DNA from 3 places in the Pseudoalteromonas sp. SCSIO 43095 genome. Region 2 is predicted to be linked to each of the others. Evidence: predicted binding sites of a transcription regulator. Region 2 holds the regulator's gene; each other region holds the start of a gene.
What was found. The regulator sigma-54, encoded in region 2, starts transcription at its own class of promoters, with help from an activator protein. The targets are predictions, from matches to a motif close to GTTGGCACGNNNNTNGNNT.

Region 1 (3,284 bases), 220 kb from region 2:
ATTTAGAATACCAATAGCATAATTTATTAAGCGTCGTATAAGTCAGCTTTTAGCTAAAGCAAGCAACAAGTTAAGGGTGAAATAGGATGTGTTAACAATAGGAGTTAAACTTTTTCAAGCTTGATATTGTTAACCAAGCTTTAATTGAGTGGGGCTATTTATTTACTGGCGTACAAGCTGTATTCGCTTAATGATAATTGTGCGTCTTTATCACGGTCATAACTGCCAAAACGTGACCATAAAGCAGGATCACTGGCAGCTTCAGGGTAAGTTAAAAAGCCATCTTGGTTGCGGTCAAGTTTTTCAAACTTTTCGGCAATATAACTGCTTGTTGCAAAACTCATACAGCTAAAAACAGTCAGTGTTAGTAAAATAATATTATGAAAAGGCTTCATATAAATGCTCAGTACAGGTTAGTGGTTAAGTAGTTTTTAAACTCAGTTAAAGAAATTCTGTTATCTTGATTTTCATCCCAATTTGAAAATGAGTTTAATAGCTGAGGCTGAGCAGCAAGCTCGCTATGGGTTAAATATCCATCATTATTTTTGTCCAAGTGGTCAAAGCGTTGCTTTACATCAAGTGCGAATGCACTTTGGCTGATAAAAAGTAAAGCACCAATAAAGGGAAGCAGTATTCTCATAGTTGGCGTTCCAAGGTGTATTTTAATTGCTGACAGTATTGAAAGAAAGCACTTGCCATAATTTAACTCCCAACATTAAATCCGTTTACACACTCCCTCAGGGATTATGGCAAGTGCTTTTAACTCTATACTAATAGATTAAACTTGAATCTAAACTTAAGGTTTAAAGTTTTGGAATTCTTTTTTAGAAATCATCTCGTTGTTATCTTTGTCTAAATCGGCAAACTGCTTAAGTAATTGTTTATCTTGCTTTGCCTCAACAAGCGATATTTGGTCATCCATATTTTTATCTAAATGCATAAAACGTACATTTAATGGCGATGCCAGTGCGGTGGCACTAATAGCTAAAAATAGGAGCGAAAAAGCACCAATTAGTTGTTTCATGAATGTACTCCTTTATTTTATAAACAGCTTAAATTCATTTAGAGATATGAGTCCGTTTTCATCGGTGTCTATCTGTGCAAAGTTCTCATGTAATAAAGCATCTTCACCTGCTTCAGCTTCACTTAATGTGCCATTACTGTCTTTGTCTAAACGATTAAATTCAGCATCTACATCAAGAGCGAATAAATGAGTACTGGTTAGGCACAGACCGATAAGTGCAGCGTTCTGTAAATTATTTCTGAACATTCCTTGGCTCTTTTAAAATTAATATTAATGTTTCCATTACAAAAATGATGCCAATATTAATTTTTATTAATAATCAGCGGGTTATGTTTTTTTTGTGGTGGTTGGTGCGTAATTTTTACAAGTAACTGTGTGTTTTATGCAACAATTTTGCAGTTATAAGCGTTTAAAATTTTTTAAATCAATTGCTTAACTTGTCGCTATTTTGAGACAGTAGGGGTTTTTATCCTTGATGGTTCAGCGAGTGTATAAGTTGAGCACTTAATAATAGAACGTTAAAAAATAGCAAAGGACTTTTGTATGCCCGCAGTCATGGCTGAAAAATATAAAGCATTGATAAATTGGCGCCCCAATTTAATTGGCCAATTTGTAATGAGCATGCTGTTGTCGCTGCTGCCCTTATCTATAGTAGTTATTGTGTTTTTAAATGTATTAAATAAGCAATTAGCGGTCACTCAGCAAATTGTGAGTAATAATTACCAAGTAACTAAGTCGTTTAATGTGCTTAAGCAAGAGCTTAATAGTTTAGAAAGGGCAACAAGACAAAACTGGGTATTAAAGAGCGACTCACTCGATAAGCTAATCGTAGATAAATGGCAATCATCATTGCAAAACATCAATGAGCTAAAACAGCTTTCAAATAACCAAGCAAATACACACCAATGGCAACGGCTAACGGATACATTGCAAACGGCGCATACTCAACTTGTGGTTGAAGCGCGTCAACAAGCTGAATTATTTGTGCCAATCAGCGAAATACTAGCGGAGCTAACATTGTGGTTACGTGAGGAAAATGAAGCCAAAATCACTCAAAACCAAATTAAGCTCACAAATTTACAAGCTTCATTTATAAACTGGTTGGTTGCACTTACGCCTTTAACGCTACTTGTTGGTGGCGGGTTTTTGTGGCGCATAAGCGGGCGCTTAAAAAGCTTAACCTCAGTGATTGATAAATTAGGCCAAGGAGATTGGCAGCAAAAAATATCGGTGCAGGGATCAGCTGAACTCATAGAGTTAGGTAACAAGTTGCAGTGGGTGCAAGCGCAGCTGCATATGTTAGAACAACAAAAAGATACATTTTTACGCCACGTTACTCACGAATTAAAAACCCCTTTGGCTTCTATGGTTGAGGGCACTGAATTACTAGCCGATGAAATCGTTGGCCCCATCAATAACGAGCAAAAAGCGGTACTTGGGCTGATCAGTCAATCGATGGTGAGGCTACGTACCATGATAGACAGTTTATTGAGTTATAACGCCATTCGCACCAGTAAAGACAACGTCAGTGAAGTGGAATTTAATCAGCTAATAAAAAAGGTAAATAACCACTTTGAGCACCGCTTAAATGCGCGAGAACAATCGCTTATTTGGCACAATAGTTTACCTAATATTTCTCTTAGTTTGCCACGGGAGTTAATTGAAATGATTTTAATTCAGTTAATCTCCAATAGCTTAAAGTTTTCTCAGCCAAACCAAATCGTTACTATTAGCTTGAGTCTAGAAAATAACGGCCTAAATATGCAGGTGGCAGATGAGGGCTGTGGCATTAAAGAGCATGAAAGAGAACATGTTTTTGGGGCGTTTTATCAAGGTAAACATACCAAAGAGATTAGCTTACAAGGCAGTGGTTTAGGCCTTACTATAGTCAAAGAGTCAGTTGAACAGTTACATGGACAACTAAAAATTGAGCATAATGAGCCGCAAGGCTGTCGATTTAACATTGTCATCCCCTATAAAAATAAAGGAGTTAAATAATATGTCTGCGCGTTTAATGGCTATTGTATGGCTAACCAGCAGTCTTGTTTTTTTATCTGGGTGTGAAATAACAAACACTCAAACACAGGGTGAATCAGCATTAAATGTACCCTCTCAGCCAGATAAAAAAACGAATCAGCCAAACCCCAAACCTCGGCCAAAATCAGAGCCAATATATCCCTCTGCAGCGCAAGTTATTGCTTGGCATGCCAATCAGTGTGGTGGCTTTAAATTAACGCCTGACAATGAAACTTACTTAGGG
Region 2 (3,284 bases):
ACAAAAATGTCGACCGGTCGGTTATCTATCGCATCAAAATTAATAGCCGTTTCGCTCACTAATATAAGTGCAAGAGGCTCTTGTACACCACTCATACGACCATGTGGAATTGCAATTCCTCGACCTATACCTGTACTTCCAAGCTTTTCTCTTGCAGTTAATGCATTAAGAATATCTTGTTGTGTTAAATAGGGCAGTTTATTGTGAGCCAATTCACTGATAAATTCTAAAATTCTTTTTTTACTATTAAAAAGGACCGCAGCTTTACTGCAGTCCTGACAGATAAGTGAGCTTAGTTTCATAGTGTTAGTGTCGAGCAAGTTTCTCTTTGTGTTTAATTACTTGACGATCTAGCTTGTCAATGAGCGAGTCTATAGCGGCATACATATCTTGATGCTCAGTAGAAGCAAAAATCTCAGCGCCACTAACATGAACGGTTGCTTCAGCTTTTTGGTTTAGTTTTTCTACATCGAGAATAACGTGCACATTCGTTATGTGATCAGTGTGCCTCTGTAACTTCGAAAATTTGCTATTTACGTAGTCTCTAAGCGAGTCGGTAATATCTACATGACGACCAGTTAAATTCAGTTGCATAAACATTTTCCTCTTTGTTGTACGCCTTAAATCAAACTTTTACGTTGATTAGACGGGGGAATAGCTAGAGATTCGCGATATTTTGCTATAGTTCTCCTCGCTACTTTAATTCCTTGCTCTGCCAATATATCTGCAATTTTACTATCACTCAATGGTTTAGCTGAGTTTTCTGCAGCGATTAATTTTTTAATTAATGCTCGTATTGCTGTTGATGAGCATTCGCCACCATTTTCAGTACTTACATGGCTTGAAAAGAAATATTTAAGCTCAAAAATGCCACGTGGTGTGTGCATGTATTTTTGCGTAGTAACACGTGAAATAGTCGACTCGTGCATTTCCACCATTTCAGCCACATCGTTAAGTACCATAGGCTTCATCGCCTCAGGACCATGTTCAAAAAAGGCCTGTTGTTGCTGCACAATACAGTTAGTTACTTTAAGCAGCGTGTCGTTTCTACTTTCTAAGCTTTTTATAAACCATTTAGCCTCTTGTAAGTGCGAGCGAATAAACTGGCTATCACCACTTGATTTAACCGTACGCGACATAGCTGCATATTGGCTATTTACTCTGATCTTAGGCATGCTATCTGGGTTTAGTTCAACCACCCAACGGCCTTTTACTTTTTTAACCGACACGTCAGGAATAACGTACTCAGACTCTTCTCTGACAATAGTGTCTGCCGGTTTTGGGCTGAGCGTATGAATCAACGTCATGATTTCTTTAAGCTCATCTTCTTTAAGCTTTGTTTTTTTCATCAACGTGCGATAGTCACGCGCAGCCAGTAAATCAATATGATCGGTTAAGATCATTTTTGTTTCGTTTAAAAAAGGTGTGTCTTTATCAAATTGATTTAGCTGAATACACAAGCACTCTTGTAAACTACGCGCGGCTATTCCCACTGGATCAAATAGTTGAATACGCTTTAGTACCGCTTCTATTTCGTCAAGTTCAACTTCATCTTCGGCGTCGTTTTCTTGGTTAAAGCTTTCTAATATTTCTTCACAGCTAAGGGTTAGAATCCCTGAGTCGTCCACAGCTTCTACAATTGCAATAGCTATCGCTTCATCGGTAGGGCTAAACGGCGTCAGTTGAAGTTGCCACATTAAATACTCATGCAGCGTTTCAGTCGAAGAGCCTTGATAAATAGATTCATCTTCTGGCATTGGGCCCGATGAAGAGGCAGGCGCAGCACTCATATATTCATCCCAAGTAACATCCATAGCCATATCATCGCTAATGGTGTCTTTGGTCATTGCTTCGCCGCTATCTTGCTCATACTCGCTAGGTTTATCGTCAGCTGAGGCACTTAGCGTTAAGTCATCGTTATCGGCTTTTTGTTCGTTTTTACCTGCAGTGTCTTCGCTGTAATCGTGTTCTTCAACTTCAAGCAAGGGGTTGCTATCGAGCGCTTCTTGAATTTCTTGCTGGAGATCCAATGTACTGAGTTGCAATAAGCGAATTGCTTGTTGCAATTGTGGAGTCATTGTAAGTTGCTGGCCCATGCGCAGCTGTAATGATTGCCTCATGTATCTCTAACAATCCTTTTAAATTACGGTCTGTTGACCTTTACGATTAAAATTTGTTCAAACTAGGGGCGGTTTAATTGCGGCGCGAGGTTTGTAACCTAGTGGGCTAAGTCAAAACCGAGCAACAAAGAGTAAATCGTCCCTAGGCAGAACCCGAAGGGCAGCGCCTGTTTGGCATTGATGCTGCGTTATCGCCTATTTATGGGGAAATACCACACCACATAGGCTCTGCCTTGCCTAAATACCAAACAGACTGCTGCAAATTCAACCTTGATAGGTCAACAGACCTAAGTATGATTAATCTTAGCAGATGCTTAGTGGAATAACACACATATTAGAGCTTGAACTGCTCGCCCAAATAAACATCGCGTACTGTTTTATCGTTTAATACGTATTCAGGAGTGCCTGATGCAATTAACTCCCCATGAGAAACTATGTAGGCTTTTTCACAAACATCAAGTGTTTCGCGCACGTTATGATCTGTAATAAGGACGCCAATGCCACGGTTTTTAAGATGCTCTATAATCTTTTTAATATCTAATACTGAGATAGGATCAACCCCCGCAAAGGGTTCGTCTAAAAGGATAAATTTAGGGTTTGCTGCAAGCGCGCGAGCAATTTCAACGCGGCGACGTTCACCACCTGATAAAGCCATACCTTGACTATCGCGGATATGCTGAATGCTAAATTCATCAAGTAAATTATTTAAAGTATCTTCGCGTTGTTGTTTATTTAATTCTTTACGTGTTTCTAAGATAGCCATTAAGTTTTGATAAACAGTCAGCTTTCTAAAAATAGACGACTCTTGCGGTAAATAACCAATCCCTAAACGCGCTCGGCTGTGCATCGGTAATAAAGTAATATCTTTATCATCAATTGATATTTTGCCTTTATCGCTAGGTACAAGGCCTACAATCATATAAAAGGTGGTGGTTTTACCTGCACCATTAGGGCCAAGTAACCCCACAATACTGCCAGCTTCAACCTCTAGGCCAACGTTTTTCACCACTTCACGACCTTTGTAGCTTTTAGCTAATAGCTCTGCTTTTAATGTGCTCATGGTTGGCCTTTATCATCTTCTTTTTTATTTTCAACAGGCACTAAAATAGTGTGTACACGGTCTGTTGAGTTTTCGTCTTTTTCTGCGCTAATTAACTGCTGCTC
Region 3 (3,284 bases), 230 kb from region 2:
TGCATGATACCGTGGCGTAATTGTGGTTGGAAAATGAATCGCAAAGGTTCCGTGTTGGTAATTAATAATCTCTTGATACTCAAGCGTTATAACTATTTCTTCTCCTGGCCCTACATTTGCCACATTTGTTATAAACATATTTGCGCGCTGCTGACGAACCAAAGAGGCCTGTTTCCCTGTTTGCTTGGCAGCTTGATACTGTTTTTCTGCTTGGTGTTTTTTTGCTATTTTACCGTGAATCACTCGCTCACCAATACGCATGGTCATTGCTTGCACGGCACTTTCACCGGGTAAAGGAAATATATAACGTGCATTTACTGCAAAAGGGTTTTCATTTATGTAGTGCTGCGTTACTACAACATGATTAATTAGTCCTGTTAGGGTCATTTTTGCATCACTTTTTAAAATAACCCCAGGATTAACCGCCACTCCTTGGCTATCAAACAAGGATAGTTTTGGCGACTGTGCATGGCTTTTAAAGCTGGCCAAAAGCACGATAATAATAAAAATAAAAAGGCTTACCTTGGTAAGCACTTTGGTGGGTTTACTCAACATAAATCACTCCCTCGAACGCACGCTGTTAATTGCTTGCTGTTTGATTACTTGACTGATTTAGCGCACGGGTAGTGAGAGTAACGCGTCTGTCAAAAAAGTTATCTTCAAGGGTGTTACTGCTTGCTATGCTTTGCTGCTCGCCAAATGCTTGTGCGCTTAAACGTGTATGGCTTACACCTTGTTTAATTAAGTAACTTTTTACGGCGTTTACTCTGGCTTTTGAAAGTAATAAGTTTGCTTGCTCTTCACCACGCTGATCGGCAAAGCCACTTAAATCAAGTGCGAGTTGTGGCTGGCTTTTTAATAACGCAACTAATTGATCAAGCTGCTTAGCAAAATGAGGAGCAATATCGCTAGAGCCTGTTTTAAATTGCACCGTCATTGCTAATAAATTATTAAGTTGTGATTGCGTTAATTGCTCATTCTGCTGAGCCAATAGCTCAAGTTGCGCTTCTAAGTGACTGTTATGATTAAGAACATGTTGGTAGTCGTTGGTTTTTTCTGCCATAACTGTTAAAGCTTGTTGCTGCTCGGCAATAGTTTGCTCAGCCACCTTGGCATCGCCAATTAAGCCACCAGCAAATGCACCTACAAACGCGCCAATAGGCCCACCAACAACGCCACCAATAATGGCACCTGTGCTTAGGCCGACTATGGTTTCCTTTTTTGCTTCTTTCGATGGAGTATCCGCGGCAAAAGCAGGAGTGCAAAAAGTACTAACGAGTGTGAGTGCGATTAATGTTTTCTTCATGATTTATTCCTTACTATTAATAATGGTTGGCAAGCTATTGGTTGGCACTTGCGTTGTATCTGTAATTTCAATAGTTGTATTAAAACACCATGAAGTGGCAACAAAGGGGATCAAAAATGGCAAACTGCTGAGCAATTGTGGCAAAAAAATGGCAATTGTGTTTTTAACCGTACTTAGCGCAAAAACTTCGCTATAGTGCGCCTAAGTCAATATGAGTAATTAATAAAAATGAAGAAAATAGCCATCATTGAAGATGAAACCGCAATCCGCGAAAACTACATAGAAATGCTGAGCGCTCAAGGCTATCAGGTGAGTGGTTATGAAAACCGCCCTCAAGCAGAAGCGGCCTTTAAAGAAGCGCTTCCCGATTTAGCCATTGTTGATATTGGTTTAGGCCATGAAATAGATGGTGGCTTTTTACTGTGCCAAACACTGCGTTCACTGTCTAAAACCTTACCGATTATTTTTTTAACCGCTCGCGACAGCGAAATAGACACCGTATGCGGCCTGCGCATGGGCGCCGACGACTACTTAACCAAAGACATTAGCTTAGCCCATTTAGCTGCGCGTATTGGCGCACTATTTCGCCGTATGGAAGCATTAGAGCAACCCGCCGATGCTAACGCATTAATAACTCGCGGCCAACTAACGCTCGATATGCAACGTATGCAGGTGCTTTGGCAACACCAGTTAGTTGATTTAACCGTAACTGAATTTTGGATGCTGCATTCACTCGCTCAGCGACCAGGGCACGTTAAAAGCCGTAACGATTTAATGAGTGATGCTAAAATTTATGTAGACGACAGCACCATTACCTCGCATGTAAAACGTATTCGTAAAAAGTTTATAGCACTCGATAGCCAGTTTGACTGTATAGATACCGTGTATGGCATGGGCTATAGGTGGGAGCAACCCACATGCTGAGATTTGGCCTACGCAGTAAATTTATCCTACTTTCGTGCTTTTTGTTTTTGTTGCCATGGCTTGGCTACGAATATGTATGGGAAATGGAAAAGTTTTTACGCCAAGGCCAAGAAAAAACGCTGGTAGGCACCACTCGCGCACTGGCCACGGCCCTGCACGAACGCCCCGCTTTATTTGACGAACAAACCAACTTTTTAGATCAAGTGGTAAAAGGTCGCGATCTCTATGCTTATAACTTAAAAAGCCCGATTCAGCTCGATGGCAAACTCAACGACTGGGACGCTTATCAATCGCTGTTTTGGCTTTATGATAAACGCTACTTACAAACAGCCAATGATAACCATCAACTGAGCAACTTATCATTTAGCCATATGGTAGGTAAGTTTGATAATTACTTATATGCTGTATTTAAAGTCACAGATGACACTGTAATTTACCGTGCTAAAAACAGCCTCAGCATTACCAATAATGACTATGTAAAAATTGGTCTAAAAAATCCTGATGGACTATTTAATACTTATATTATTGCTCCGCGCCAAGATGGCTGGGTCAACGCATTTGATGCCAACAGTAAAATGCCTTTTACTAAAATTCAGGGCTTTTTTAAACAAACTGAAACTGGCTACAACCTTGAGCTGCGCTTTCCTTTGAGTATGCTTGGCAATAAACTGGGGTTTGCCATTGCCGATGTTGATAGTAAACAGCCAAGCCAAACACTTAATATTATGTCTACATCCAACTTAAATAACCCAAATGATTTGGGCTCAGTACTGGTGCCCTCCCCTGAAATAAACCGTATATTAAAAGGCATGGGCCACAGCGGCAGTCGCATTTGGGTGGTCGATAATCATCACCGTGTTTTAGCGCAATCGGGCAGTATTCAAAATGCCGATGGCGTATGGGCTGATGGACTAAAAAATCAAGCGCCAAAAACCGCATGGCAACGCTTTGAACAAACCTATTTGCATCCTTTGTACTATAAAATTTTAACCCGTCCCGAAGATGAGTTTATAGACACCCTACACGATGTCGCCTCAATGCAAGGCACTCATTT

Region 1: the regulator sigma-54 is predicted to act here: its motif matches at 1,307-1,325, upstream of LOC50_RS02250 (EF-hand domain-containing protein).
Region 3: the regulator sigma-54 is predicted to act here: its motif matches at 1,332-1,350, upstream of pdsR (proteobacterial dedicated sortase system response regulator).

Annotation. Positions count from the first base shown of each region.
Region 1 covers NZ_CP087995.1:488,168-491,451, forward strand. Annotated here, with positions in the region: gene LOC50_RS02235 (calcium-binding protein) at 159-395, opposite strand; gene LOC50_RS02240 (EF-hand domain-containing protein) at 404-640, opposite strand; gene LOC50_RS02245 (hypothetical protein) at 797-1,024, opposite strand; gene LOC50_RS02250 (EF-hand domain-containing protein) at 1,037-1,270, opposite strand; gene LOC50_RS02255 (HAMP domain-containing sensor histidine kinase) at 1,568-3,022, shown strand; gene LOC50_RS02260 (hypothetical protein) at 3,024-3,284, shown strand, end outside.
Region 2 covers NZ_CP087995.1:269,467-272,750, forward strand. Annotated here, with positions in the region: gene ptsN (PTS IIA-like nitrogen regulatory protein PtsN) at 1-302, opposite strand, end outside; gene hpf (ribosome hibernation promoting factor) at 307-594, opposite strand; gene LOC50_RS01275 (RNA polymerase factor sigma-54) at 621-2,120, opposite strand; gene lptB (LPS export ABC transporter ATP-binding protein) at 2,455-3,180, opposite strand; gene lptA (lipopolysaccharide transport periplasmic protein LptA) at 3,177-3,284, opposite strand, start outside.
Region 3 covers NZ_CP087995.1:497,154-500,437, reverse strand. Annotated here, with positions in the region: gene LOC50_RS02310 (marine proteobacterial sortase target protein) at 1-555, opposite strand, end outside; gene pdsO (sortase-associated OmpA-like protein PdsO) at 581-1,306, opposite strand; gene pdsR (proteobacterial dedicated sortase system response regulator) at 1,535-2,230, shown strand; gene pdsS (proteobacterial dedicated sortase system histidine kinase) at 2,224-3,284, shown strand, end outside.